DNA from 2 places in the Rhodoferax sp. WC2427 genome. Region 1 is predicted to be linked to the other one. Evidence: riboswitches for the same ligand, from Rfam matches in the RefSeq annotation. Region 1 holds a riboswitch; the other holds the start of a gene.
What was found. Region 1 has a riboswitch for glycine ahead of gcvT (glycine cleavage system aminomethyltransferase GcvT). Riboswitches for the same ligand answer to the same signal wherever they lie in the genome.

Region 1 (14,554 bases):
CCCAGACCGGGCAACTGGCCAGCTTTGAGGCGCTGGCGCGCTGGCACCGCCCCGGCGTGGGCTGGGTCAGCCCGGTGGAATTCATTGGCGTGGCCGAGCGCACCGGCTTGATTGCCGACCTGGGCTTGCTGTTGCTCAGCCTGGCGTGCGAGCAGGTGGCCGCATGGCGCCAGCGGTTTACCCAGGTGGTGCCGGTGGCGGTGAACGTCTCGCCGCTGCAGATGCTGGACGGTGGTTTCCCGGAACTGGTGGAGCAGCAGCTGCTGCAGTACAGACTGCCCGCGCACGCCATCACCCTGGAGATCACCGAAAGCGCGGCGGTGGCTAATCTGGACCAGGCGCGTGAACAGATCCGGCAGCTGCGCAACCTGGGCGTTGCCGTGGGGTTGGACGATTTTGGCACCGGGTTTTCGTCGCTGAACATGCTGCGCAGCCTGCCGCTGCAGTCGGTGAAGATCGACCGGGGTCTGATCGAACCCCTGCCCGCAACCGATGCCGCCGCCGTAGTGCAGGCGATCTGCCAGTTGGCCGTGGCCCTGCGGTTGGATGTGGTGGCCGAAGGCATAGAAACCCCCGCCCAGGCCCGCATCGCGCGGCTAGCGGGTTGCCTGGAGCTGCAGGGGGATTTGTTTGCCAAGCCGCTGACTCCGCACGACGCCGGGCAGTGGCTGCAAGACGCGCCCATCGCCGTCTGGACCTGACCCCTATAAAAAAAAAGCCGCATCGGATGCGGCTTTTTTTGCGGGGAGGGCTTACTTCTTCAGCTTGCCACGGACGGGCACCACGGTGGTGATGGTGGGGCGCACCGCATCGGTAGAGATGGGCTTGGGAGGCGAAGTGTCCTTCTTGGGCTTCTTCGCTTCCTTGTTGGTTTTTTGCTCGCCTTTGGCCATGTTTTTCTCCAGTCGATTAAGAGGTTTCTATGGCCGTAAGCTTATCAGTTCAAAGCTGGTTTTGAGACCCGGCGCGGCAAAGTTTATAGCCTCTTTCTTTTACGCCAGCTTCTGCAACAACGCCTGCGCCGCCGCCTCGGACGACGCGGGGTTTTGCCCGGTGACCAGCAGGCCGTCGGTCACCACATACGACTGCCAGTCCGGGCCCTTGGAGTAGCTGCCGCCGTTGGCAACCAGCATGTCTTCGACCAGGAAGGGCACGATGTCGGTCAGGCCCACGCCCTCTTCTTCGCTGTTGGTGAAGCCGGTGACGGACTTGCCGCGCACGATGGATTGGCCATCGGCTGCCTTGGCGTGGCGCAGCACGCCTGGAGCGTGGCATACGGCGGCCACCGGCTTGCCCGTGGCCAGGAAGGTTTCAATCAGCGCAATCGAGTGGGCATCTTCGGCCAGGTCCCACAGCGGGCCGTGGCCGCCGGGGTAGAACACCGCGTCGAAGTCGGCGGCAGACACGTTGGCCAACACATGGGTGCTGGCCAGCAGCGCCTGGGCAGCGGGGTCGGCCTTGAAGCGCAGGGTGGCCGCGGTTTGCGAGCCCGGGTCGTCGCTCTTGGGGTCCAACGGTGGCTGGCCGCCTTGGGGCGAGGCCAGGGTGATGGTGGCACCGGCTTCTTGGAAGACGTAGTACGGCGCGGCAAATTCTTCCAGCCAGAAGCCGGTTTTGGCACCGGTGTTGCCGAGTTGGTCGTGCGATGTGAGCACCATGAGGATCTTGGACATGGGGGTTTCCTGGTGGGTTGAGAGAAATTACAGGGCGGCTTGCAGCACGCGGCGGCTGACTTCGGGGGTCACGTCGCCGTGTTCGCCCAGGCGGGTCATGCCGTGTTCGGTGAGCTGGGCCACCAGCACGTCGATGGCCTCTGGGCCCAGTCCGTAGGCCGATAAACGTGTGGGGATGCCCATGCGCTCGAAGAAATCGCGGGTGGCGGCGATGGTGGCGGTGATGCGCTCATCGTTGCTGCCGCTGCGGATGCCCCAGACGCGCTCGCCGTACTGCAGCAGCTTGGCGTGTTTGGGTACCCGGCGCTCTTCCAGCATGGCGGGCAGCACGATGGCCAGGGTGCGGGCGTGGTCGATGTTGTGCAGGGCGGTGAGTTCGTGACCCACCATGTGGGTCGACCAGTCTTGCGGCACGCCCGAGCCGATCAGCCCGTTCAGCGCCAGGGTGGCGGCCCAGACCAGGTTGGCGCGGTCGTCGTACACCGGCTCGGGCGCGGTCAGCAGGCGCGGGCCCACGTCGATGAGGGTGTGCAGAATGCCTTCGGCAAAGCGGTCTTGCAGCGGTGCGTTGACCGGGTAGGTCAGGTACTGTTCTACCGTGTGCACAAACGCGTCCACCACGCCGTTGGCCAGTTGCTGGGGTGGCAGGGTGTAGGTTTTGGTGGGGTCGAGCACCGAAAACTGCGGGTACACGTGCTGGCTGCGGAAGGGCAGCTTGGCACCGATGTCGCGCCGGGTGATCACGCCGCCCTTGTTCATCTCCGAGCCGGTGGCGGGCAGGGTCAGCACCGTGCCAAAGGGCAGGGCGCGGGTGATGTTGGCACCGCCCTTGAGGAGGATGTCCCAGGCATCGCCTTCAAACAAGGCCGCTGCGGCGATGAACTTGGCCGCGTCGATCACCGAGCCACCCCCCACTGCCAGCAAAAAGTCAAAGCCGCCTTCGCGCACCTGCTGCACGGCCTGCATGGCGGTGTCGAAGCTGGGGTTGGGCTCGATGCCGGTGAAGGTGGCGTGGGCGCGGCTGCCCAGGGCCTGGCGCACTTCGGCCAGGGTGCCGGCTTTCTCGGCGCTGGCGCCGCCCACCAGGATCAGCACCTTGGCGGCGGCGGGCACCAGCGTGGTGAGGTCGGCAATGCGGTCTTTGCCAAAGACGATGTGGGTGGGATTGTGGAAATCAAAGGGGTTCATGGGGTTCCTTGGGGTGGTTATAAGTAGACCGGTCGGCTAGTAATTTGGCAAAAATATATCAAAAATAATAGCTGCTCACGCCCATCAGACAAGCGTGGAGTCGAGTATTTGTTCAGTAGCCAGCAGGGCGTGTTCAAAGGGCGAGTTGTCGCGCCGCAGCTTGGACAGCAAGCTGGCACCCAGCCAGAGCTGGTACAGCGTGAGCGCGGTGGCGTGAGCATCAAGGTGGGGCGGCACCGAACCGTCGGCCACGGCATCCTGCAAGCACCCGGCGATGCGCTGCACGATCTGGTCGGTGCCGTCGCGCAGGGTCAGGCGCATGGCCTCGGACATATCGGCCACCTCCGCGCTGAGTTTGACGACCAGGCATTTGGTGCTGGTGGTGGTGGTGGCTGGGCTGTGGGTGTCGGCGGTAGGGTCGCAGCTTGTGGCGCATTGGGTGCTGTTCCAGTGCTGCCAGTAGCGCATCAGGCGCACGCGCCCGGTTGTACCGTCGGGGCGGAACATCGCCTCCAGGCCTTGCACGTAGCGGTCCATGTAGCGCACCAGCAGGGCCTCGCCAAAGCGTTCTTTGGAGCTGAAGTAGTGGTAGAACGAACCCTTGGGCACGCCGGCCACGGCCAGAATTTCGGCCAGGCCCACGCCGACAAAGCCCTTGGTGGCGATCAGGCGCTCGCCACAGTCGAGGATGTGGTGTTTGGCGGTGGGGGCATCGTTGGACATGGGTGTATTGTAGCGCTAGTAGACCAGTCGTCTATTATCTCGCCGTACAAAGCCCTTGGAGGGTGGGCTTTTGTTTCAGTAGTGGGGTGGCAGGTCGTCAGTGGGGCTGCGCGGGCCGTCCAGGCCGCCGGTGTTGCGCTGCTGCAGGCGGGCCACTTCGCGCACCAGCAGGTCGATTTGCTGCTGCTGGCGGATCACCACCAGGTCGAGTTGCTCCAGCAGGTCTTCGGTGAAGCTGGCTTTGATTTCCAGGTCGGTCAGGCGTTGGTCAATGGTGTCATGCATAGCCCGTATTGGACACTACCGCACCGCCTACAAAACCGCGTACCGGCCCGGCTTGTGGTTGATCCAGATAAACAGGTTCATCACCACCGCGCCCAGTACCGAATAGCCCACGCGGGCGGGTTCGATCACGGTCAGCGCCAGCAGCACGATGCTGCAGTCGATGGCCATCTGCACCTTGCCCGCGCGCCAGCCGTAGGTCTTTTGCAAATATAAAGTAACGATAGTGGCGCCGCCCAGGCTGGCGCGGTGCCGGGCCAGGAACAGGCAGCCCGACCCCAGCAGCAGCCCGCCCAGCACGGCGGCGTAGGCCGGGTGCAGGCGCTCGATGGCAAACAGCTTGGGCGACCACTCCATCATCGCCGCCAGCATGCTGATGGCCACAAAAGTCTTGAGCGTGAACTCGCGCCCCATGCGCGTCCAGGCGAACCAGTAAAACGGCAGGTTGATGGCAAAAAACAGCTTGCCCAGCGTGATGCCGGTAGCGTAATGCAGCAAAAACGCCACTCCGGCAGTTCCGCCGGTCAGCATGCCCACCTGGCCAAACAAGATCAGCGCCAGCGACACAAACAGCGTGCCTGCAAAAATCGCCTGTGCGTCTTCAAACGGGGTGTGGAGGTGTACGGGGGATTCAGCCATGGCCGGTTCCCCAGCAGGAACTGTGCCGCACTAAATGTTTTTCTGCAAAAACACTGCATGCCCGGCGGATGCGACCAGCTGGTAACCCACGAACCCAAAGCGCGCGTAGCTGGCCTGGGCCTGGGCATTGCCGGTCAGCACCTCCAGCGTCAGCTTGCAGCAACCCCGCTCCCGCGCGTGCTGCTGCACCGCCGCCAGCAGCGCCTGGCCCACGCCCTGGCCCCGGTGCGCGGGGTGCACCGCCATGTCGTGGATATTCAGCAGCGGCTGGGCTTTGAAGGTCGAATAGCCCTCGAAGCAATTGGCCAGGCCGACAGGTTCCTCGCCCCGCCAGGCGATGAAGCTGGCCGCATGCGGGCGCAGCGCGAGGTCAGCGCACAGGCGTTCGCGCGTGTCGTCGCTGAGCGGTGTGGCGCCGCCCATCGGATCCTGGGCATACAGGTCCAGCAGGTAGACCAGCGCGGCTGCGTCCACGGGGTTGCGGTAGTCGACGCGGCGGACTTGCACCACCATCACGCGTAATCCGCCACCGGCACGCAGCTGCAAAACAGGTTGCGGTCGCCAAACACGTTGTCGACCCGGCCCACGGGCGGCCAGTACTTGGCCTGCTTCAGGCTGGCCAGCGGGAAGGCACCAATCTCACGGGCATAGGGGCGGTCCCACTCGGCAGCCATCAGGCTGGCAGCGGTGTGGGGGGCGTGTTTCAGCGGGTTGTTGTCTTGCGGCCAGGCGCCGCTTTCGATCTGGCGGATTTCGTTGCGGATGGCGACCATGGCGAAGATGAAGCGGTCCAGCTCGGCCAGGGTTTCGCTCTCGGTGGGCTCCACCATCAACGTGCCGGGCACGGGGAAGCTCAGCGTGGGTGCGTGGAAGCCGTAATCGGCCAGGCGCTTGGCCACGTCTTCGGCGGTCACGCCGCAGCTGTCCTTGATGGGGCGCAGGTCCAGGATGCATTCGTGCGCGACATGGCCGTTGGCGCTGGCGTACAGCGTGGGATAGTGCGGGGCCAGCTTGGTGCTGACGTAGTTGGCGGCCAGGATGGCGGCTTCGGTGGCGTGCTGCAGACCCTCGGCGCCCATCATGCGGCAGTACATCCAGCTGATCGGCAGCACCGAGGCATTGCCCAGCGGTGCAGCGCTGATGGCGCCGATCCCGTGGTGGGTGTCGCCCGCCGTGGCATGGCCGGGCAGGTAGGGAATCAGGTCGGCCACCACGCAGACCGGGCCGACACCGGGGCCGCCGCCGCCGTGCGGGATGCAAAAGGTTTTGTGCAGGTTCAGGTGGCTCACGTCGCCGCCGAATTCGCCGGGTGCGGCCACGCCGACCAGGGCGTTCATGTTGGCACCGTCCACATAGACGCGGCCGCCATGGCTGTGCACCATGGCGCAGAGCTCCTTGACCTGGGTTTCAAACACGCCGTGGGTGCTGGGGTAGGTGATCATGACCACCGCCAGGTCCTGGCTGTGCTCGTCGCATTTGGCCTGCAGGTCGGCCATGTCCACGTTGCCGTTCGCGTCGCAAGCCGTCACCACTACTTTCAGCCCGGCCATCTGGGCGCTGGCGGGGTTGGTGCCGTGGGCGCTGCTGGGAATGAGGCAGATGTTGCGCTGGCTCTGGCCGTGGTCGTCAAAGTAGGCCTTGATGGCCAGCAGACCGGCGTATTCGCCCTGGCTGCCCGCATTGGGCTGCAGGCTGATGCCGGCGTAGCCGGTGGCCTGGCACAGCCAGTCGCGCAGTTGGGCGTCCAGCTCGGTGTAGCCCAGACGCTGGTCGGCGGGGGCGAAGGGGTGGATGTTGGCAAATTCGGGCCAGGTGACCGGGGCCATTTCGCTGGTGGCGTTGAGCTTCATGGTGCAACTGCCCAGCGGGATCATGCTGCGGTCGAGTGCCAGATCCTTGTCGCTGAGCGCGCGGATGTAGCGCAGCATGCCCGTCTCGCTGTGGTGGGTGTTGAACACCGGGTGCGTCAGGAAGGCGCTGCTGCGGCGCAGCTCGGCGGGAATCAGCGAGTCCACCGTGTCTTCCAGCTCGCCCAGGCGCGGCATGGGTTCGCCGGGCTTGACGAAGAAAGACCAGAGCATTTCGATGTCGCCCCGGGTGGTGGTTTCGTCCAGCGAGATGCCCAAATGGTTCTTCAAGCGAAAACGCAGGTTTGCGCCCGCACTGTGGGCACGAGAAGCTATCAAATCGCTAGCGTCGTCGGTTTTGACGGTGAGCGAGTCGAAGGCATGCGCATTGACGATCTCGTAGCCCATGTGCTGCAGGCCGCGCGCCAGGATGGCGGTCAAGCGGGCCACGCGCTGGGCGATGCGGGTCAGGCCCTGGGGGCCGTGGTACACCGCGTACATGCTGGCCAGTACGGCGGGCAGGACCTGGGCGGTGCAGATGTTGGAGGTGGCTTTCTCGCGGCGGATGTGCTGCTCGCGGGTTTGCAGGGCCAGGCGGTAGGCGGGGTTGCCGTGCGCGTCCACGCTCACGCCCACCAGGCGACCGGGCAGGGAGCGTTTAAAGGCATCGCGGCAGGCCATGTAGGCGGCGTGCGGGCCGCCATTGCCCATGGCCACGCCAAAGCGCTGGGTGGTACCGATGACGATGTCGGCATCCCACTCGCCGGGCGGCACCAGCAGGGTCAGCGCCAGCAGGTCGGCGGCCACGCACACGGCGGCACCGCAGGCATGGGCCACGCCGACCAGCGGGCGCAGGTCGTGCAGCATGCCGTTGGTGGCCGGGTACTGGGCCAGCACACCGAAAAAGTCGCCGCTGGCCATGAGCTGGGGCAGGGTTTCCAGCGCGGTGCTGACCTTGACTTCGATGCCCAGCGGCTTGGCGCGGGTCTGGATCACTTCAATGGTTTGCGGATGGCAGTCGCCCGCCACGATGAAGACATTGCTTTTGCTCTTCACGCTGCGCTTGGCCAGGGTCATGGCTTCTGCCGCCGCGGTGGCTTCGTCCAGCATGGAGGCGTTGGCGATGGGCATGCCGGTCAGGTCGCAGACCATGGTCTGGAAATTGATCAGCGCCTCCATGCGGCCTTGCGAGATTTCGGCCTGGTAGGGCGTGTAGGCGGTGTACCAGGCGGGGTTTTCCAGGATGTTGCGCAGAATCACGCCGGGCGTGTGGGTACCGTAGTAGCCCTGGCCGATAAAGCTTTTGAAGACCTTGTTCTTGGCCGCGATGGCCTTGAGCTCGGCCAGCGCCGCTGCTTCGGTGACGGGTGCGGGCAGGTCCATGGGCGTGCTGCGCGCAATCGAGCGCGGCACGATGCCGTCAATCAGGTCCCGGCGCGAACTGGAGCCAATCACGTCCAACATCAGGGTTTCATCGGCAGCATCGATGCCGATGTGGCGGGCGATGAATTCGGCGGAGTTTTCGAGTTCGTGCAGGGAGGTCGTCATGGCAAGGCAGTGGTTTACTCCCTCTCCCGTGCATGGGAGAGGGTTGGGGTGAGGGGGGATTTAGGCGCTGAAGGCGGTGTAGGCGGCTTCGTCGAGCAGGGCGGCGACTTCGCCCGGGGCCGACAGCTTGACCTTGAAGAACCAGCCAGCACCCAGCGGGTCGGTGTTGGCCAGGGCCGGGTCGGCGCGCAAGGCTTCGTTTACCTCGGTGACTTCACCGGATACAGGCATGTACACATCGGCGGCGGCTTTCACCGACTCGACCACACCGGCCACGTCTTTCTGGGCGAAGTGGGTGCCGACGGCGGGCAGGTCCACAAACACCACGTCCCCCAGCGCGTCCTGCGCGTGGTGGGTGATGCCCACGGTGGCGGTGTCGCCCTCGATGTTCAGCCATTCGTGGTCTTCGGTGTATTTGATGCTCATGGGGTTGCTCCTGTAATAAAGGGGATTAGCCGCGGAAATAGCGGTTGGGGGTGAAAGGCATGGATACGACTTCCATCGGCACGATTTTGCCTCGCACGATGGCGTTCACGCGGGTGCCGATGGCCGAGAACTCTGACGCCACGTAGGCCATGGCAATCGGCTTGTCCACCGTGGGGCCGAGCAGGCCGCTGGTGACTTCGCCGATCGCGTTGCCCGCCGTGTCTTGCAAGGCGGTGTGTTCGCGCACGGGGATGCGTTCCAGTGCTGCAAGTCCTACACGTTTTCGGCTTCCTGCGCTGATTCCATCAGCGAGAGTAGCTAGTATTTTGGTAGCGCCCGGGAATCCGCCTGCGCGGGCACCACCGGCACGCCGTACTTTCTGGATGGCCCAGTTCAGGCCCGCTTCCACCGGGTTGGTGGTGGTGTCCAGGTCGTTGCCGTACAGGCACAGCCCGGCTTCCAGCCGCAGCGAATTGCGAGCGCCCAGGCCGACGGGTTTTACTTCGGGCTGCGCCAACAGGGCGCGGGCCAGAGCCTCGGCCTGGCTGCTGTGGACGGAGATTTCAAAGCCGTCTTCGCCGGTGTAGCCGCTGCGGGTCAGAAAGCAGGGGATGCCCGCCACATCGAAATGGCCGCCGGTCATGAACACCAGCTTCTCCACGCCGGGTGCCAGGCGCGAAAGGGCATCGACCGCCTTGGGGCCCTGCAGCGCCAGCAGTGCGAGTTCTGGCTGGGGGATAACTTCGCAGCGCTGGCCGATTTTTTCCTGGATGTGGGCGATGTCAGCCACCTTGCAGGCGCCGTTGACGATCACGAAGATGTCGGCCTCGCGCTTGAAGAACATCAGGTCGTCGAGGATGCCGCCGTCATCGTTCAGCAGCAGGCCATAGCGCTGCTTGCCCACGGGCAGGTCGATGACGTCCACGGGGACCAGGGTTTCAAAAGCCGCCGCCGCGTCCGGTCCGACCAGGCGCAGCTGGCCCATGTGGGACACGTCGAACAGGCCCGCCGCCGTGCGGGTGTGGTGGTGCTCGGCCATCAGCCCGGCGGGGTACTGCACCGGCATGCTGTAGCCCGCGAATGGGACCATGCGGGCACCGAGTTCCAGGTGCAGGGCGTTCAGAGGGGTCAGCAAGAGATCGGACATGGCGTTCTTTCGGCATGAAAGGTGGGGACACACAAAAAATCATGGCCATTGTGGCCATGTGTGGTCCCCGCTGTCCGCTTTACCTGAGCGATTCGCCGGGCGGGCTCGGGCGGTGGTGCCAAGCCGACTGCGGGTTGCGCCTTCGGTGAGTCCGCTCCAGGGCGGACTTCTCTCCAGGGGGGTGACGTTTGATGAAAAACGCTTGTCAGTCCTTTTGCCTGAGCGTTCAGACCCACGTAGCGGGGTCCTGCGCCTTCGGCGGTTTTCGCGGGGAAAACTCTCTCCTGACAACGTGGATTCTACTGAATAGATGCACCCCATCGTGCCCGCCGATGAGACTTTCGCGTCCAGGGAGGTTTGCCAAAGGCAAGGGGCTTTCGAGCCACCGCATCTTTGTGCGCAATCGTGTAGAGCGGCGGATAGACCCAGGTTTTAATATTGATTTAAAAATACAAAATAATAAACTATTAAAAATACAAAAATGCATACATTATCTATACCAATGTTGAATACATTTTTGTCTTTTATGTAACTAAATTATTATTGCCTCTTCTAATTAAGAATGTTGGTTACGATTTGCAAAGAAAAATATAGTTTTGCGGTCTGTCGTCATTCATTAGAGGAGCGCCTGTGAGGTTGCCTGGTCAAAACAACGATAGAGCATTTTTATTAACAACAACCTCCTCACGCTTTAGGGTCCTGTGCAAACCCGTCCTGCAGGCGTTTTGCATATTCTGGATGGTTCTGATAGCTGCCACACCGGTGGCCGCCAGGGTGTTGTTTGAGACCTACCGGGGGACGGTACGGGTGCCGGTGCTGCCCGCACCCAGATACTCCAACAGTGGTGGCTCCGATGCGCAGCTATTGCAAAATCTCAAAAATATTTCGGTAAACCCTGCCAATGCCATTACCACGGGCGCGGCTGCCAATATCGATTTTATTGAAAGCTCACTCACGCTCTGCGATGCGGATGTCGATCCGGCCTACACCCTGACTCCTGCCTGCCAGCAAGGGATACAGGGAATGGTTTTATATACCTTGGTGAAGTTTCCAGGGGCCGGGAGCTACACATTTTCATTTGCCCACGATGACCAGGTAGACGTTGACATTTCCACCCAGTTGTCCACCAGCGATTACCGCAACGCCAACTACAACGTCCCCGTTGGAGCGTTGTCCTCCTATACCAACGGCAATACTTTTTTTGAGAATCTGCCGGGCACTTTTACCTCGCCTGCCACCAACGCCTGCTACTTGATGCGGGTGTATTGGAACAACGTCGGAGGAAACAATCTATTGCGTATGCGTTGGTCGGGGGCGGGCACGGGGGGTACCCAGATCATTCCGGCGGCCAACTTGCTGGATCCCGGAGTCCAGTCTAATTGGACAGGATGCAGCAACGCCCCTTCGTCGGTGACCATACTGAAAAATTCCGTGGGTAGTACAGGCACGTTCAGTTTCACGGGCGACAACGGCTTCCAGGGCGACTCGATCACCACGGTGTCGAGTAACGTTCCAGTCAGTGGTCGGAGTTTGAGCTTGGCCCAGTCCGGTATCGCCACCACGCTGACAGAGGCTGCGCCTCCCGCAGGCTGGGCCCTGTCGGATGTGTCGTGTACCGGTCTGGGCAGCGGCGGCACGGCCACGCCCAATACCGCGGCGCGGTCGGTGTTGCTGGATGCCCTGGCCACGGCGGGGCAAAACAACATCAGCTGTACCTTCACCAATGTAAAGCTGCCGCGCCTGCGGGTACAAAAGCAGTTGCCGGGTGGACGCTTTGCGGCGGCGGACCAATTCACGCTCACGGTCAATGGGCCCGCAGCCACCACCCACAGTGTCACCACCACCGGCTCCGGCACCACCGCCAGTGGTATCGCAACGCTCAATAGCGGCATTGGCAGCTACACCGTGGCCGAGACAGCCAGCGGCAGTACCAATCTGTCGAACTACACCTCCAGCTACAGCTGCGTGAACGCGACGCCAGGCGGTACGGCGGTACCCACCGGCACCGGAAACAGCTTTTCAACCCCCTTGGCGGCGAACGACGATGTGTTGTGTACCTTGTCCAATGCCACCTTTCCGGTATTGGGCCTGACCAAAACAACCGGGGCCTCGCCCATGCAGGTGGGCGTGGCGCAGGATTACCTGTTGACTGTCCTGAACACCGGTGGCGGGGCCAGCCCGGCCAGTTTCCAGGTACTGGACCGTCTACCCGCCCATCTGCAATTCAACAGTGCCAGCGGCGCCAGTTGCGTGCCCAGCGGCAGTACCGCTTCAGGCCAATTGCTGACCTGTACCGTGAGCGGCCCCTTGGCGGCCGCAGGCAGCACCACCTTCCGCGTGAACGCCACCCCTTTGCTGGCGACTGCCGGGACTTCGGTGACCAACCGCGCCAGTGTCGATCCGTCAGGCGGTACGCCTGGGGACCCGCTTGCGTGCGTGTCTCCCAAAAACCCGGCAGGCTGTGCCACGGTCACGACCCCCGTGGCGGCACAGCCGTCGCTGGCCTTGACCAAGAGCAGCCCGGCGGTGTTTGTGGTGGGGACGGCCGCGAATTACACGCTGACCATCACCAACTCGGGCGGCGCAGCCACCCCGGCCAGCGTGGTGGTGCAGGAACATCTGCCTGCCAATATGCAGTTCAACAGCGTGGCCGGGGCCAGCTGTGTGGCCAGCGGCACCGTGGCGACAGGGCAGCTATTGGCTTGCTCGGTCGCCGGTCCGATTCCTGTCGGTGGCAGCGCCAGCTTCAATGTCAATGTGACGCCACTGGCCGCAGTGGCCAGTACCACCGTGACCAACCGGGCCCAGGTAGATCCGCAGGGGGGTGTGCCTGGCAACCCGGACCTGTGCACGGCCACCGGGGTTCCCGCGGGCTGCGCAACCGTCAATACGCCGGTAGACGGGGTGCCCCATCTGGGCCTGGCCAAGGCCAGCGCCACCAGTTTCGTTGTGGGCGTGCCATCACCATACACATTGACCGTCTCCAACAACGGCAGTGCAGCCAGCCCGTCCAGCTTTTACGTGTATGACACCTTGCCGGCCAACGTGCAATTCAATGGCGCCAGCGGTGCCAGTTGTACCGCCAGTGGCTCGGTGGCATCCGGGCTGGGCTTGCGCTGCCAAGTGGTGGGTGTGGTGGCCGTGGGCGGCAGTGTCAGCTTTACCGTGGGTGCCACTGCTTTGCTCCCTACAGCAGGTACCTTGCTGACCAACCGCGCGAGCGTCGACCCCGGGGGAAACTTCCCACCGATAGATCCAAGCACCTGTACCGCCACCGGGACACCTGACGGCTGCGCCACCGTGACGACCCCGGTGAATGCCGTGCCTATGCTGGCCTTGGCCAAGAGCGGGCCCGCCAACCTGCTGGTGGGTACGGCGGCCAACTACACCCTCATCGTGTCGAACACGGGCGGAGCCGCCAGCCCGGCCGGGGTGGTGGTACAAGATCTGCTGCCCGCCAACGTGCAGTTCAACAGCGCCAGCGGTGCAAGTTGCACGGCCAGCGCCTCGATTGCCACGGGCCAGTTTCTGGCCTGTTCGGTGGCCACCCCGATTGCCGCAGGCGGCAGCGCCTCTGTTACCGTGAATGTGACGGCCTTGGCTGCGACGGCCAACACCACGGTGACCAACCGGGCGACGGTGGACGCGCAGGGCGGAACGCCCGGCAATCCCGCGGATTGCAGCGCCACCGGCATCCCCACGGGCTGTGCCACCGTCAATACGCCGGTCAATGGGCTGCCCCTTCTGGATTTGGCCAAAACCGGCCCCTCCCAGTGGGTGGTCGGTACGCCTGGCAACTACACGCTGACGGTCCGCAACACGGGCAGCGCCGCCAGCCCGGCCCGTTTTTATGTGCGAGACCTTTTGCCCGCGAACCTGCAGTTCAATAGTGCCGCGGGCGCGGCCTGCACGGCCACCGGCGCCGTGGCAACCGGTGTCGATCTGCAGTGCCTGCTCACCGGGCCGGTGGCCGTGGGCGGCAGCATTTCGTTCACGGTCAACGTCACGGCATTGGCACCGACCGCAGGTACGGTGCTGACCAACCGGGCGGCGGTCGATCCCGGAGGCAATTTTCCTCCGCCGGACCCCAGCACCTGCAGTACCACCGGCACGCCTGCGGGTTGTGCCACGGTTACCACCCCGGTGGATGCCATTGCCGTCTTGTCGCTGGCCAAGACCAGTCCGCCCAGCTTTACCGTGGGAGCCGCGGCGGATTACACCTTGACCCTCAGCAACAGCGGTGGTGCCGCCAGCCCGGTCGGCGTACAGGTCCTGGATCGCCTGCCTGCTAATGTGCAGTTCAACAGCGCCAGCGGTGCCGCCTGCGTGGCGGGGGGCAGCTTGGCCACCGGCCAGACCTTGGCCTGTACGCTGGGAGCCAGCATTCCCGCAGGGGGCAGCGCCAGCTTCACCGTGAACGTGACGGCCCAGGTGGCGACCGCCAACTCGGTGGTGACGAACCGGGCAACCGTCGGTGTCCAGGGCGGCGTTCCGAACGATCCCAGCCTGTGCACGGCCACCGGCATTGCGCCAGGGTGCGCCACCGTGAATACGCCGGTTGGCGGTGTTGCGGTGCTGGGTCTGGTTAAAACCGGTCCAGCCAGCTTCAGCGTCGGGACGCCCGCCAACTACACGCTGACGGTGCGCAATACCGGCACGGCAGCCAGCCCGGTCAGTTTCTATGTGCGGGACACATTGCCTGCAAACCTGCAGTTCAACAGTGCCAGCGGTGCCAGTTGCAGCGCCAGCGCTACGGTGGCAGCGGGGCTGGATCTGCTGTGCAACCTCAGCGGCCCGGTGGCACCCGGTGCCAGCGCCAGCTTTACCGTGAATGTGACGGCGTTGGCCGCGACCGCCGGAACCGTGTTGACCAACCGGGCCGCCGTGGACCCGGGTGGTAATTTCCCTCCCCCCGATCCCGCCACCTGCGCCAGCACCGGCACCCCGGGTGGATGCGCGACCACCAGCACGCCAGTAGACGCGATACCGGTGCTGGACCTGCTCAAGACCAGCCCCGCCAGCTTCAGCGTCGGCGTGCCCGTCAATTACACGCTGACGGTTCGCAATACTGGCAGCGCACC
Region 2 (14,554 bases), 660 kb from region 1:
CGAGCGAAGACCTGTTCTTTGGTGTGATGGGTTCGTTGTCTCTCGACTTCGTGTTGCCCAACGAGCTGACCGCCGCCACCTTTGCGCTGGAGCTACAGGCCGAGCGCTACCTCGGCCTCAACCCGCAGTCGCCCCCGATGGGCGGGCACGCCTGGTGGAAGTACGACCCGGCCTTCTGGCTGTCTTTGCTCGGGCCACAGGGCGCCGCCGCATTGCCACATTTGTCGGCCTTGGCCTGAGACCACGATGGCCCGGACCGTCTACATCGAAGAGTCGCACACGCCGATCTACCGGCGCATCGCTCACGCTCTGGGTGCCGAACTGCAGCGCCTGGGTTTCAACGTAATGATCATCAAACCGGACGGCTTCAACAGCGACAGCTTCGCCGATTTTCTGAAGGGTCAGAACGGCGCGGTGTACGTGTCAAATGCTTCCAGCCAGGTGATCCAGTCCAGGCAACCAGGCAGCGGCACCTTTTTCTTCGAGCACTTTCCTGGCCAGCTGATTTTTCTTCACCAGGACGCCATCCTCGGTGGGATGAGCCTCCTGGACGGCGTGGCCAAATTGCACGCCTGGCTGCGGGTGGCAGAGCGGTCAGCCCACCTTTGCATCGAGGCAGACAACGTGGCTGACCTGCACGCTGTGGGCATTGCCAATGTCCAACTGGTCTCGCACGCCAGCGACACCTATCCCGTTCCGCCCGAACTCTATGGCTTCGATTTTGGAACCAGCTTCGTCGGCCATGTCGTGCCCAGCGGCCTGTATCCGCCGGACGGTTCGTCGCCGCGTTTCCTGAAGCTGGTCGACGATGTGATAGCAGCCCGGCGGGCCGACTTCGCCAGCCCGCTGGAGCCGTTAGTCAAAGCCTATGCCGATCAGGCCATCGACGGCATTGGCCACGCTTCGGACCAGACTCTGCTGCGGGTGGCGCAGGCGCAGTGGCTGCGCAATGAGATCACCGGTCAGACGCTGCCTTTTCGCGGCTGGGTGTTCGAGGAATGTGGCATCGCGCCGCTGGAAATTTTTGGCGGCGACCCCGCCTACCTGCACAAGGTAAACCGCAGCCTACAGGTTGTCCGGCACGGTGTTTCTTACCACCCGGCGGTCTACGACCCTGCGGCGTTGCAGCGGGTCTTCCATCGCCGCCGGGTGAACATCAACATCTCGTCGTTGCAGTTCGACCATGCGGTGGTGAACCGGGTGCACGATGTGTTCATGGCCGGTGGGCTGTGCCTGACCGATGCCCGGGAGGGCCTGGCAGCGCTGACCTCAGCCCATGCGGAAATCTCATTTCGCACGCTGGCCGAATTGGCTGACCGGACCAGCTATTTCTCGAACCCGGCCCATGCCCACGAACGCGCCGCTTTGATCGAACACGTGCAACGCGACATTTTGGCCAACTCGGGCTACGGGTTGCTGGGACAGACCATCGCCAAGGCTATCGACGCCTTTTAAGACGACCTGAATGCCTTCAGGCGGTCGGCAGCACCTTCTGCATTTGCGTCACCAGGTTGGCGCCCATCCATTCCTGGCGCAAGATCTTGAAATGGCCGTTAAAGCCGTAGATCTTGGCCCAGCGGTTGGTGTCATCGAAGTAGCAGGTGAAGGTTTCCTCGGTGATGATGTTCACGTGCGTCGGGTCCTGGAATGCCGCCGTGTGCGGGTACGCCGGCGTGACCGACAGGAACACGCCGCCCACCTTCAGTACACGGTAGATTTCGTTCATTAGCAACACGAACGGGTTGCGGTGGCTCGGCGCGTAAATCACCCGCGGCACATGCTCGATGAACTGGAAGGCCGTGACGTATTCAAACATGTCGTCCGCGTACGGTATAGGTTCGATGGCCAGGTCGGCGCCAGCAATGTTTACGCCGATGTCCGCGCGGATGTCGACGCCGAATATTTCCTCGGCGTGGAACGGGTTGTTGGGGTTGGGGCCACAACCGAGGTCGAGGGTTTTAGTCAAGGCGTTTTCTCCATTCAGGGGGTCAATTGGTGTTGCGGGCTGGTGCAAGGGCATCGGCCACGTTGCCCAGCTCCTGGGTGCGCCACATGGCGATGTAGACTGCTTCGAGGTTAATGCAGAAGCGGGCCGTATCAAACAGCGAATGGGTGTTCTGATTAGCCGCAATTTTGGCTTTCAGCGCGGCCAGGCCCTGAGGGTCGCGCGCCAGGCCCAGGGCCAGTGCTTCGTAGCCTTCAAGCGACTGCGTCACCAGTTCGGGCACCCCCAGAGCATGCAGCAGGCTGCCCGCCACCCGCGAGGGAAACGAGCCGCCCATGCAGGTAACAACCGGCAGGCCGGCCATCAGCGCATCGGCCGCGGTGGTGTGCGCGTTGTAGGGATGCGTGTCGAGGAACAGGTCGGCTTGGCGATAGCGGGCAAGGTGGTCCTCTACCCGCGGCACGCGGCCCGCGAACACTAGGCGCGCAGGGTCGATGCCGCGGGCTTCGGCCGCCGCGCGCAGGTTGCGCTGGGCCACTTCGCCACGCGACACCAACCACAGCACGCTGCCCGGCACCTGGGCCAGCAGATGCATCCACACGCCGAACACCGGCGGCGAGATTTTGTAGTCATGACTGAACGAGCAGAACACGAAGCCGGCTTCGGGCAGGCCGCACTCCGCCCGGGACGGTGTGTTGTCGGCGATCTGCACGCTGTTGTCAGTGGGCAGGTAGGTGTCGGGCAGGTAGACCACGCGCTCGGTGTACAGGGTCTGATGCTCAGGCGGAATGGTGTATCGGTCGGCAATGATGTAGTCGTGGAACGGCGTGCCCATGGTGCCCGGGTAACCAAGGTAATTGACCTGCACCGGCGCAGGCCGGTAGGCGAAGATATCGGTACGGGTGTCGCTCGTGTACCCGCCCAAGTCCACGGCGATATCAACTTCCATCTCGCGCATCTTGCGCGCCACCTCTTCGGAGCCCATGCCACGTGCGTCGATGAAGTGGTCGAAGGCGCCTACCATGCGCGCCCTCAGTCGACTCTGGTCGTCGATGCCCAGCGAGATGGCGATGGTCTCGAAGCGACCCTTGTCGTGCTGCTCGAACACGCCTGCCATCAGGTGGCCGACCGGGTGTTCGCGGAAGTCGGGCGACACATAGGCCAGGCGGATCTTGCTGTGCCGGTAGCGCTCGCCACGCCAAAACGCCACCGGCTTCGGCGGGCAGTAATGGGCGGCGAAGGTCTTGGCGGCCAGGAGGTGGTCGGCGGCTTGGTCCGATGCCGACATGAAGGCCAGCGACTTGCAGGCCCGCTGGCCGGCTCGCACGCCCTCGACCAGGCGCTGGGTCAGCTCGTCGAAGCCGCGCCAGTCGCAGATATGCATGCGTTCGTAAAACAGCAAGCCGGGTGCATAGTCGTAGCCAGGCGCCAAGGCCAACAGCCGCTCGAAGGCCTTGATAGCTTGTTCGCTCTGCTTGAATTCAGTCAGCAAAATGCCGAAGTTACCCAACGCCGTGACATGGTTAGGATCGATGGTGACCACACGGTTGAAGCGCTCAAGCGCCTCCTGGTGGCGGAACATGTTGCGCAGCAGCACGCCGCTGTTCAACAGCGCCTCCACATAGTCGGGCTGCAGGGCCAGCGCCGCATCGAAGCTTTGCAGTGCCTCGTCTCTGCGGTCCAGCGCTTGCAGCACTGCTCCGTGTACGTAATGCAGCGGAGCGAACTGCGGGTTGTGTTGCAGGCCACGCGCCGACAGTGCCAGCGCGCCCGCCGCGTCGCCGGCCTGCATCACGATCACCGCCAGCGAATACAGCGCGGCGGCGTTGTGCTCATCGACCGCCAGAACTTCATTGAACAGCTCCGAGGCGGCCTCGGGCTGGCGCTCGTTCTGCAGGCCGATGGCGCGGATGAGGGTGTCGGTGACGGACATGGATTAGGGTGATTCCGGAGATGTGGGCAGGCTTGGCGAGTTGGAGCTTGCGTTCAGCGAGCCGAGAGTGTCGTCTCGTTGCCTTGCGTGCCGCCGCCCAGCGCTTTGTACAGCAGCGCCGCCGATTCGAGCTGGGCGCGGCGCACCTGGGCGTCGATCTGCTGGGCGGCCACCAACTCGCGTTCGCTTTCCAGCACCTCCAGGTAGCCGGTCATGCCACCATCGTAGCGGGCGCGCGAAATCAGCAGTCGACGCTGCTGCGCCTTCAGGTTGGCGGTGGACGAGCGCATCTGCGAAGCCAGCGAGGAGCGTGCGGACAATTGATCGGCCACCTCGCGGAATGCCAGCTGGATGGTCTTCTCGTAATCTGCGACGGCCACTACCTTGCGCGCCTTGGCCACGTCCAGGTTGCCCTCGGTGCGGCCGGCATCGAACAGCGGCAGCGAGATGACTGGCTGGAAAGCCCAGGCGCCCGCCTTGAAGAGGCTGCTCAGGCCGGAGCTGGCGGCACCCAGGCCAGCGGTCAGCAATATTTTGGGCAGGAAGGCGGCGCGGGCCGCGTCGATGTTGGTATGGGCCGCGAGCAGACGCTGCTCGGCGGCCATCACGTCGGGCCGCTGCAAGAGCACCTCGCCGGGCAGGCCGGGCACCAGCGCCGTGTCCAGGCCTTGCTGGTCTAGAGGCTTGCCGACTGGCAGTTCGGTCGTGTCGCCGCCCACCAGGTAGTTAAGCAGGTTGGTCGCCACGGTCCGCTGGTGGTCAAGAGCAGCCAGGTTGGCGCGCGAGCCTTCGAGCAAGCCTTGCGCCTGTTCGAGTTCAAAGTCGTAGGCGGCGCCGATGTTCCGGCCCTGGGTCACGAGGGCCAGCGTTTCCTCGCGCGAGGCCACCGTAGCTCGGGCTAGCCGGGTCAGGTCGACCATCTGCAATTGGGTGTAGTAGGCCGTGGCCACGTCGGCCACCAGCGACAGGTGCACGGCGCGGCGCGCTTCCTCGGTGGCCAAATAGCTGCGCCGGGCCGCATCCGACAGACCGGCCAGCCGGCCCCAGAAGTCAACCTCGTAAGACACGGCGGACAAGGTCAGATCGAAGCGCTGGTTGCTGGCGCTGGTGTTCAGGTCGTCCTGTGCGCGGGTGAAGCTGGCCTGGCCCAGCAGGTTCACCGTGGGCAGCTGGTCGGCCTTGACGATGCCCCATTGGGCGCGCGCCTCCTCGACGCGGGCGGCCGCCACGCGCAGGTCGCGGTTCTGCACCAGTGCAGTGGCGATCAGTGCCTGTAATCGGGGGTCGTTGAAGAAATAGCGCCAGTGGGTTTTAACGGCTTCACGCGGCTCGGCTGGCGCCATGCCGTTCGAGGCTGCTGCCGTAACCACCGCGCCAGGCCAGGCCGCGGGCACCGGCAACGTGGGGCGATTGAATTGCGTGTTCTGCGCGCAACCGAACAGCGCCAGCACGGGGATCAACAGCGTCGCCGAGACACCACGCCAGCGGCTGGGCCGCGTCGGCTGGGTGGCGGTCCATCGGACGGCGTTGCGGATGGGAACGGTCATAGGGTCGGCGCGGGGGAAATCTTGTGGTTGCGAGAGCGCTTGTGGCGCGATAGTCTCTGGACAACGCTCACATTATCGACCGCACCTATTTGGTCGAAAGTCCGAATTGGCACCGACTTCGGCGGTTCATTTGTCGCTATAGACAGCGTACGCTGATTGGCCGGTAACCCCGCCCGTCGCAGCCTTGAGAAACGCCCTGCGGCCAGGCAGCACAATCCCACCATGCCCCGCTCGAATACGTCCACGCCGTCCACTAGCCGCGCCGTCGCCGCCTGGGTCGATGCGCTGCGCAACCAGGCCGACGCGGCGACTCTCAAGGGCCTGCCCACCCTGGCAGATGCCGATGCCGCGCGGGTGATGGCATTGCTGCGGCAAGATAGGCCACCCGAGGCGGCACCCGCAGCGCCAGAAACCGACCCCGGCACCCTCCCCGCCCACTTCCGCCCGCGCATCACCTTGCTCACCCTGGGCCGGGGCGACGGGCTGCTGGGGCTCAAACCCCAGGGCAAGCTGGGGCCGCGCGGCGACAGCGTAACGCTGACGCGCATCGACTGGACCTATCGCACCGACGGCGGCCATCGCTGGAGCACGCCCGCCCCCACCTCCATCCTGAACAACCGCCCCGCCGCGGTGCAGGAGCTGTTCGACACCGGCGGCCCGGTGGTGCAGATACAGCGCGACCTGGCGGCCGAGGCCGATGCCATCGATTTGGTGTGGGAGATGGGCCTGGTGCCGGTGGCCGCGCACAGCTTCCAGTGGCGTAGCCGAGATGACCGGCCCGACCTGGGCCCCGTGTGGACGCTGGCGCAAGAGGCCTTCTTTGGCGACTTCTGGGCCGACCAGGTGCCGCGCCTGCAGGCAAAAGGCTGGGCGGTGGCCGTGCAACCCGGCTTTGCGCATGAAAGTGTGCCGGTGCAGCGCTGGAAGCTGGTGGTCCACCCCGACACTGGCGAGATCGCGTCCAAGGAACTGGCCGAGCCGCTGGTACCCCCCGCGCGCGGCGTACAAAAGCTGCGCCTGCCCGAGCGCGAAGGCGCGTGGCTGCTGAGCTTAGGCATCGAGATCGACGGCGAAACCCTGGACCTGGCCCCCATGCTGGCCAACCTGCTGCAGCGCGACAGCCGCTGGCTGCATGCCGACCAGATTGCCGCCATCGACGACCATGCGGTGATCAGCCTGCGCGCACCCGGTGGCCGCCGCATCGACGCACCGGCGGCCCCGCTGAAGGCCATCGTCGGCGCGATGGTCGATCTGCTCACCGACCCGCTACGCCACCAAAACAACGGCCTGCTGCGCCTGGGCGCGTGGGAGGCACGGCGGCTGGAAGCCCTGCGCGCCGGGCTGCTGGACGCGCACCGCGTGGGCCCGCAGAACGCCTGGCAGCTCGAAGGCGACCTGGGATTGGCCAGCCTGGCCAAGCGCCTCAAAGCCCTGGGCGCGCCCCGGCCGGTAGCCGCACCCGACGGCCTGCAGGTGCAGTTGCGCCCCTACCAGTTGGAGGGCCTGGCCTGGCTGCAGTACCTGTGCGCCCACAGCCTGGGCGGCATTCTGGCCGACGACATGGGCCTGGGCAAAACCGCGCAGGCACTGGCCCATGTGCTGGTGGAAAAGCAGGCCGGTCGGCTGGACCTGCCCGCGCTGGTGGTGCTGCCCACCTCGCTGATCTTCAACTGGCAGGCCGAAGCCCGCCGCATGGCCCCCGGCCTGCGCCTGCTGACGCTGCAGGGCCCGGACCGCGCGACCTTGTTTGGCCAGATGGCGGCGCACGACCTGGTGCTGACCACCTACCCGCTGCTGTGGCGCGACATGGATGCGCTGGCGGCGCAGCACTTCCACCTGGTGGTTCTGGACGAGGCCCAGATGGTCAAAAACGCAGGCAGCCGCAGCGCCCGCGCCCTGCGCCGCCTGCAAACCCGCCACAGCCTGTGCCTGACCGGCACGCCGCTGGAGAACCACCTGGGCGAGCTGTGGGCGCAGTTCGACTGGCTGATGCCCGGCTTTCTGGGCGATGCGCGCCAGTTTGCTGCCCGCTGGCGCAAGCCCATCGAAGAAAACGGCGAAACCCTGCGTGCCGCCCTGCTGGCCCAGCGGGTGCGCCCCTTCATCCTGCGCCGCCGCAAGCAAGACGTGGCCAGCGAACTGCCCCCGCGCACCGAAGTCATCCAACGCGTACAGCTGCAAGGCCAACAGCGCGAACTGTACGAAGGCGTGCGCGCCGCCGCCGATCTGCAGGTGCGCCGCGTGCTGGAGCGCCAAAGCTTCAACGGCGCGCAGGTCACCATCCTCGATGCCTTGCTCAAGCTGCGCCAGGTCTGCTGCGACCCGCATCTTCTCAAGGGAAAGAAGCCCGCCAAAACCATGGAGCGTGCCAAGCTGGCGCTGCTGGCCGACATGCTGCCCGAGATGGTGGCCGAGGGGCGGCGGGTGCTGGTGTTTTCGCAGTTCACCGAGCTGCTGGCGCTGGTGGCCGAGCAGTTGGAGATATTGGAACTGCCGTTTCTGAGCCTCACCGGCAAGACCCCGCCCAAAGAGCGCGGCAGCGTGGTGCAGCGCTTCCAGGCGCAAGAGGTGCCCGTGCTGCTGCTGAGTTTGAAAGCCGGGGGCGTGGGCCTGAACCTTACCGCCGCCGACACCGTCATCCATATGGACCCCTGGTGGAACCCCGCCGTGGAAGAGCAGGCCACCGCCCGCGCCCACCGCATCGGCCAGGACCAGCCCGTGTTCGTCTACAAGCTGGTGGTGGAAGGCAGCATCGAAGAGCGCATGCTGGAGCTGCAGGCCCGCAAACTGGCGCTGGCCAACAGCGTGCTGGGCGTTGATGCGGCGGGCGGGCTGAAGTTTGACGCGGCCGACCTGGATGCGCTGCTGGCCCCGTTGGGCAGCCCGACCACCGCCCCATCCCCCGAGGAAGCCGCCCGGCGCTGGGGGCGCACCGGCAGCCGGATGTAAGCAATGCTATCAAAAAAGTAGCTACTCTCGCCCTATCCATCAGCACGGGAGCCATATTTTTTATAAATTCTGGTTTACTTGGTGCGCCAGAGTTGGATGTTGGAATCGACCATCTTCTTCATCACGCCCTGCCTGGCCAGGCTGTACATGGCCTTGGCCAGGGCGGCGCGCACTTCGGTGGTGTTGCAGGGGGACTTGTGCGAGAGCGTCAGGTACAGGCTTTCGTTGCTCACCGGCACGCTCGCGGACACCAACCCGGCCATGGCGAATTTGGCGATGTAGGCCAGGCCCGGGTCTTCCTCGTACACCAGGTAGTCCACCCGGCCCAGTTGCAGGATCTTGAAGGCCTGCTCCAGGCTGGGCACGGTGTTGATCTTGAGGTTCTTTTTGGCGTAGCGGTCGAAATCCTCGCCAAAGCTGTTGTTGATCACCGTCATGCCCGACAGGCTCTTCAGGTCCGACCACTGCCGGTACTTCAGCGGAGCCACCTGCCGCCCCCAGACCACCGAGCGGGTGTCGCGAAACGCCGGGTACACGTAGTCCATGTAGTCCAACCGGTCCACCGTGAAAAACGCCCCGGCGATCAGGTCGATGCGGCCCAGCCGGGCCTCTTCCTGCACCCGGGCCCAGGAACCCACGTAGCGCACCTCGATGGGGATGCCGATCTCTTGGGCCACCATTTGCACCAGATCGGCATTGGCCCCCACCAGGCGGCTGCCGTCGGCCCCATCGCGCCACAGGTACGGGGGGTATTCGGGGTTGCCGGTGGCCACCAATTGCTTGCAGCCATCGGCCGCCCACGCCGTGGGAGCCAGGCACGCCAGGATGGCGGCAGGCAGCAGCTGGCGTAACAAAAAACCCCAGGGAGCAGGGATACGCATGAACGTCCTTTCAGCCCGCCGCACATGGACCAACGGACAAAACAGTGGCGGCTGCATCGCGCAGGCCCGCCGTGTAACCGACTGTATCCGCTCCGGGCCATCTGGGTGCTGCTTAAGACCCAAAAAAATGCCAAAACCCCCAGCAGGGCCCAGGCTGGACGCTCAATGCGGCATGGCCCCGCCCACCATCGCCGCCACCATGTCGGCGGTGACAGCAGACAAGGTCAAGCCCAAATGCCCGTGGCCGGTGTTGTAGAACACGCCGGGCCGCTTGCCGGGGCCCACGCGCGGCATCAGGTTGGGCATCATGGGGCGCAGTCCGGCCCAGGGCACCACGCTTTCGGTGCGCACGCCGGGGAAGCACTGCTGCACCCATTCCACCAGCGGGCGGATGCGGTCGGCCCGGATGTCGCGGTTGTAGCCGTTGAACTCGGCCGTGCCCGCCACCCGAAAGCGCCCCAGCCCCAGGCGGCTGCTGACCAGCTTGGTTTCGTCGTCCAGCAGGCTGACCATGGGCGCCGAGGCCTGGCTGTGCGCGTCGTCCAGGTTGACGGTGATGGAATAGCCCTTGACCGGGTAGATGTTGACCCGATCCCCCAGCTGGGCGGCAATGTCGCGGCTGGCCGTGCCCGCGCAAACCACCACGCCGTCGAACACGCTGGTGTGGGTGTCTGCACCGTCGTGCGCGGTGATGGTCACGGATTTGCCGTCGCTTTTAACCGTCTGGATGGCATGGCCGTAGCGGGTGTGCACGCCCAGGCGCTCGGCCGCGGCGGCGATGCCGGTGCTGAACTTGTGGATGTCGCCGGTGGTGTCGCTCTCGGTGAAGTAGCCGCCGTAGTAGTCGCCCGCCAGCGTGGGCTCAATCGCGCGCATCTCTTGCGGGGTGACAGCGCGGCGCTCCAGCCCGCCCTGGGCCAGCAGCTTGGAGACCTTGCCCGCGTGCTCGAAGTTGCCCTTGTCGCGGTAAATGTGCAGGATGCCTTCGCGCTTGTGGTCAAAGTCCAGGCCTTCTTCGGCCGCCCAGGCATCCAGGTGCTGGCGCGCGGCCATCGCCAGGCGGGTGGTTTCGATGGTGTTTTTTTCGTACTGCGGGATGGCGGCGATGAACTCGGCAAACCAGGCCATCTTGTGCCAGCTGGGCTTGGGGTTGACCAGCAGCGGCGCATCGCTGCGCAACATCCACTTCACGCCCTTGAGCACGGTGGACCAGTGGTTCCACACCTCGGCGTTGGACACCGAAAACTGCCCGCCGTTGGCAAACGAGGTTTCCATGGCCGCGTAGCGGTGTTTTTCGAACAAGGTGACGGTGTAACCGCGTTTGGCCAAGGCGTAGGCTGTGGTAACGCCCGTGATACCGCCGCCAATGACGGCCATGTTCGCTGCGAACTTTTTCATGATGAGATTTCCAAAACGTCAACAGGGGGATAGCCGCACGCGTGCGCAGCCATCGCCCCCTCTGTTTTGGACCTGAGAGATTCGCGGCTGGTCGTTCTATGGAACTGCCAGCCGCTTGCTCCTGCGGTGAGCCGGGTGACGAAACCCGACCGCTCTTCAGATGTGTGTGGTGTAGATACCGGTCCTTTTGCCTGAAAGTTTCCGGGGGCGGTTGCTCCTTCGGCGCTGATTTCCTGCACGAATGCAAGGGGAGCAGTCTCTCCCGGTATCTCTGCGGATTATCGCATTGGAACTAAAGCACCTTCACCGCACGGCCAATGAACTGGATCGGGCCGGTGGGTTTATTGAGGGGCGAGCCGTTCACCGGCTCCAGGGTCAGCTCAAACAACTGGTTGGGCTGCAGCGGTGGCAGCTTGTCCAGCGGGATGGTGATGGTCTGCCCCGGCTTGACCAGGCCCAGAGACACCGGGCCGCTCCAGCCCTCGCCCTTGGTCCAGAACTGCAGGGATTTCTCGGCGGGCACGGCCACCGGGCCCAGCGCCGTGAGGCTGAGTTGCCGGGTGTCGCTGGCCTGGATGACCCAACCCGGTGCCTTGTCTTGCGGCGCGACCAGCACCACCATGTACTGCGGCCCGGCGGGTAGTACGCCCTGGCGGGTCACCAGCACCGAAGCCAGGATGGCGGCGGTGGCAAAACCGGCACCGGCCAAGCCGCGCCACAGGCCCAGGCGGTCCCACCACGGCGGGGGGGCTGGGGCGATGGCCGTACGGCGCGGGGCCACGGCGTGGGCCACGCTGCGGTCGATCCGCTGCCATAGTTCGGCAGACGGCTCCACCGGCTCGGCCAGGGCTGCCAGCGGCAGCAACTGTTCTTGCCAGCGCTGCACGGCGGCCTGCAGGGCGGCGTCGGTGGGCAGGCGCTGCTCCACCATGCGGCGGCGGGTGGCCGAGAGCGTGCCCAGCACGTACTCGGCGGCCAACTCGTCCGGCGAAAGATTGTCTTGTTGCGGGTTCATGCCATGCACTCCCGCAGGCTGCCCATGCTGCGTTTGATCCAGGCCTTGACGGTGCCCAGGGGGGTTTGGGTGCGCTCGGCAATTTCGCCGTGCGAGCAGCCGTCCACATAGGCGTACAGGATGCAGTTGCGCCGGGCGGGCTCGAGCCGGGCCAGGCAGTCGTTGAGCTTGCCCAGGCTGACGCGCAGGTCAAACGCATCGGCGATCTGCGCATGGGCTTCCAGCGAATGCTGGGCATCCAGGGCCTCGGCGGTTTCTTCGTCCACAGATACCTCGCGCGCGCCGTTGCGCACCGCGTTGAGGGCCAGGTTGCGCACCACGCTGTAGATCCAGCCCCGCCCCGACCCGCGCCGGGCATCGAAGCTGGCGGCCTGGGTCCAGATGGCCATGAAGGCATCGTGCACCACGTCCTCGGCCTGCTGGCGCTGGCGCACGATGCGCAGGGCCACGCCCAGCAGGTGGCGGCTGTCTTGCCGGTAGATGTCTTGCAGGGCTTGGCGCTCGCCACGGGCGCAGCCTTGCAGGGCGCGCTCGTAGTCGAAATCATCAGGGGCTGTCGTCAAGGGCGGTTCCATCGAAGGGATTGAGGTCCTTCGATGGTAGTCGCCAAACTTAGGCCGCTTTCCAGAAGATGTAGTCGGCCTGGTACTTGACCACTTCCTTGGCACCCTTGCTGGCCGGGCTGCACAGCGTGGCCGGGGCCACGCCGCCGCGGGTGGCCACGCGCTGGATGTGGGTCACGCCCGCCATCGCGCCCATGCCCATGGCAGGGTTGGCCTTGACCAGCTGGTAGGGAATGTTGCCTGCGCCTGCGGGGGCCACGGCGAGCTGGGTGGCGGTGATTTTGGAGCCGTCCATCGCTTCCCAGGTGGCGGGCGGGCCGTAGTACTTGCCCACTTGCTTGCCGCTGCGGTCGTTCAGGGCGGCGTTGGGGCCCACGAACACCCACTCGGTCATACCGGGGGCGTTGGCCTTGTCACGGCATTCGTAGGTGATCTCGCCCACGCCCACGGTTTCCATGGCGACCTGGTTGCCCATCGGCACCTTGACGGCCTCGGGCAGGCTGTCCTGGCTGAACATGGGTTTTGTGGGGGCCATGGAGCCGCAGGCGCTGAGCAAGGCGGCGGCAGAGACGGCAGCCAGCAGGGAGAGGGATTTGATCGGCATGGAAGTGCTCCAAAAAATGGTTTGGCGGATAGGGACAACAGGCAGCTTTTGTGCGCTGCTACAGGTACTACACGCCAGACCCGGTTTTGGATGCAGCGGATGGACACTATTTTTTAGCCCACCCAGGATTTGCTACAGAAAAAGTAGCTACTCACGCCCATTCCATCAGCACAGGGCCTTGATTCTTCTTAAAAAATAAAAATCAAGCCGCCAGCCATGCCGGTGGCGGACGGGCGGCCCAGAGGGCCTCAAAGTCGGCCGCCGGCACCGGGCGCGAGAATAGGTAGCCCTGGCCGTAGTCGCAGCCCATGGCGGCCAGCAGATCGCGCTGCTGGGCGGTCTCCACCCCTTCGGCCACCACCTTCATGCCCAGGGCGTGGGCCATCACCACCATGGCCTTGCACAGGGCCAGGTCGGTGGAGTCGGGCACCAGGTGGCGCACAAACGACTGGTCGATCTTGATGAAGTCAATATCAAAGCGCTGCAGGTACGACAGCGCCGAATAGCCGGTACCAAAGTCGTCCAGCGACACCTGGATGCCCGCATCGGCCAGTTCCAGCAGGTGGTCGCTCACCCGGCTGCTGGTGTCGAGCAACAGGCCTTCGGTGATCTCCACCACCATGCTGGAGCCAGGCAGGCCCAGGGCCTGGAGCTGCTCGGCCCAAGGCTGCTTGCCCTCGCCTTCGTGGTGAAACTGCACCGGGGACTTGTTGACGCTGATCTGGAAGCCGGGGCACAAATGCTTGCGCCAGGCCTGCACCTGCAGCGCCGCTTGCTGGAATACCCATTCACCGATCTCCACGATCAGCCCGCTGGATTCGGCAATCGGGATGAACTGGGCCGGGCTGATCAGCCCGCGCGTCGGGTGCTGCCAGCGGATCAGCGCCTCGGCCTTGTGCACGGCCCCGGTGGCGAGTTCAACAATCGGCTGGTAGACCAGCCGGAACTGCTGCTCCTGCAGGCCGGAGCGCAGATCGTTGGCCAGACGCACCCGGGTTTGCGCGGCTTCCTGCAGGGCCGGGGTGAAAAAGCTGAAGCGGTTGCGTCCCGCGCCCTTGGCCACATACAGCGCCTGGTCGGCGTTCTTGAACAGGTCTTCGATGTCCCGGGCATCCAGCGGGTACAGGGTGATGCCGATGCTGGCGGACACGAACACCTGTTCGTTGCCCAGCTGAAACACCTGCTCCACCGCCCGCAGGATCTTTTGCAGGGTGGGCTCCAGGCGGAGGACATCGGTCACTTCGGTCAGCACCACAGTGAACTCGTCGCCTCCCATGCGGGCCACGGTATCGGCCTCGCGCACACAGGCCTGGATGCGCCGGGCCGCCTCTATCAGCAGCAAATCGCCGTTGCCGTGGCCCAGGGTGTCGTTGACTTCCTTGAAGTGGTCGAGGTCGATGAACAAAATGGCGAGCTGCTGCCCATCGCGTTTGCAGCGCTTGATCTCCTGCTCCAGCCGGTCGCGCAGCATGCGCCGGTTGGGCAGGCCCGTGAGCGTGTCAAAAAATGCCTGCTGGCGGATCAGCACCTCGGCGGCCTTGCGGTCGGTGATGTCGGTGTGCGTGCCGATCATCCGCAAGGGCTGCCCCTGCGCATCGCGGCTGATCACCATGCCCCGGCTCAGCACCCACTTCCAGCGGCCGTCTTTGCAGCGCACCCGGTGCTCGTTGGAATAACTGGGGGTCAGGCCCGCAAAGTGGGCATCGCGGTCGCGGTCCA

Region 2: linked by a shared signal. The riboswitch ahead of AB3G31_RS08260 (D-amino acid dehydrogenase) and the one ahead of gcvT (glycine cleavage system aminomethyltransferase GcvT) in region 1 are both predicted to bind glycine.

Annotation. Positions count from the first base shown of each region.
Region 1 is NZ_CP162006.1:2,387,221-2,401,774, forward strand. Features, by position in the region: gene AB3G31_RS11305 (putative bifunctional diguanylate cyclase/phosphodiesterase) at 1-701, shown strand, start outside; gene AB3G31_RS11310 (hypothetical protein) at 753-893, opposite strand; gene AB3G31_RS11315 (type 1 glutamine amidotransferase domain-containing protein) at 993-1,673, opposite strand; gene AB3G31_RS11320 (iron-containing alcohol dehydrogenase) at 1,701-2,861, opposite strand; gene AB3G31_RS11325 (TetR/AcrR family transcriptional regulator) at 2,946-3,584, opposite strand; gene AB3G31_RS11330 (SlyX family protein) at 3,660-3,869, opposite strand; gene AB3G31_RS11335 (YitT family protein) at 3,897-4,505, opposite strand; gene AB3G31_RS11340 (GNAT family N-acetyltransferase) at 4,536-5,018, opposite strand; gene gcvP (aminomethyl-transferring glycine dehydrogenase) at 5,018-7,900, opposite strand; gene gcvH (glycine cleavage system protein GcvH) at 7,961-8,326, opposite strand; gene gcvT (glycine cleavage system aminomethyltransferase GcvT) at 8,352-9,473, opposite strand; glycine riboswitch at 9,534-9,660, opposite strand; glycine riboswitch at 9,670-9,770, opposite strand; gene AB3G31_RS11360 (hypothetical protein) at 10,905-14,554, shown strand, end outside.
Region 2 is NZ_CP162006.1:1,728,772-1,743,325, reverse strand. Features, by position in the region: gene AB3G31_RS08295 (DUF5672 family protein) at 1-239, shown strand, start outside; gene AB3G31_RS08290 (hypothetical protein) at 247-1,455, shown strand; gene AB3G31_RS08285 (class I SAM-dependent methyltransferase) at 1,472-1,966, opposite strand; gene AB3G31_RS08280 (tetratricopeptide repeat protein) at 1,989-3,878, opposite strand; gene AB3G31_RS08275 (efflux transporter outer membrane subunit) at 3,932-5,425, opposite strand; gene AB3G31_RS08270 (DEAD/DEAH box helicase) at 5,648-8,374, shown strand; gene AB3G31_RS08265 (substrate-binding periplasmic protein) at 8,449-9,255, opposite strand; gene AB3G31_RS08260 (D-amino acid dehydrogenase) at 9,418-10,653, opposite strand; glycine riboswitch at 10,823-10,928, opposite strand; gene AB3G31_RS08255 (anti-sigma factor) at 10,946-11,668, opposite strand; gene AB3G31_RS08250 (sigma-70 family RNA polymerase sigma factor) at 11,665-12,243, opposite strand; gene AB3G31_RS08245 (DUF3455 domain-containing protein) at 12,281-12,835, opposite strand; gene AB3G31_RS08240 (EAL domain-containing protein) at 13,038-14,554, opposite strand, start outside.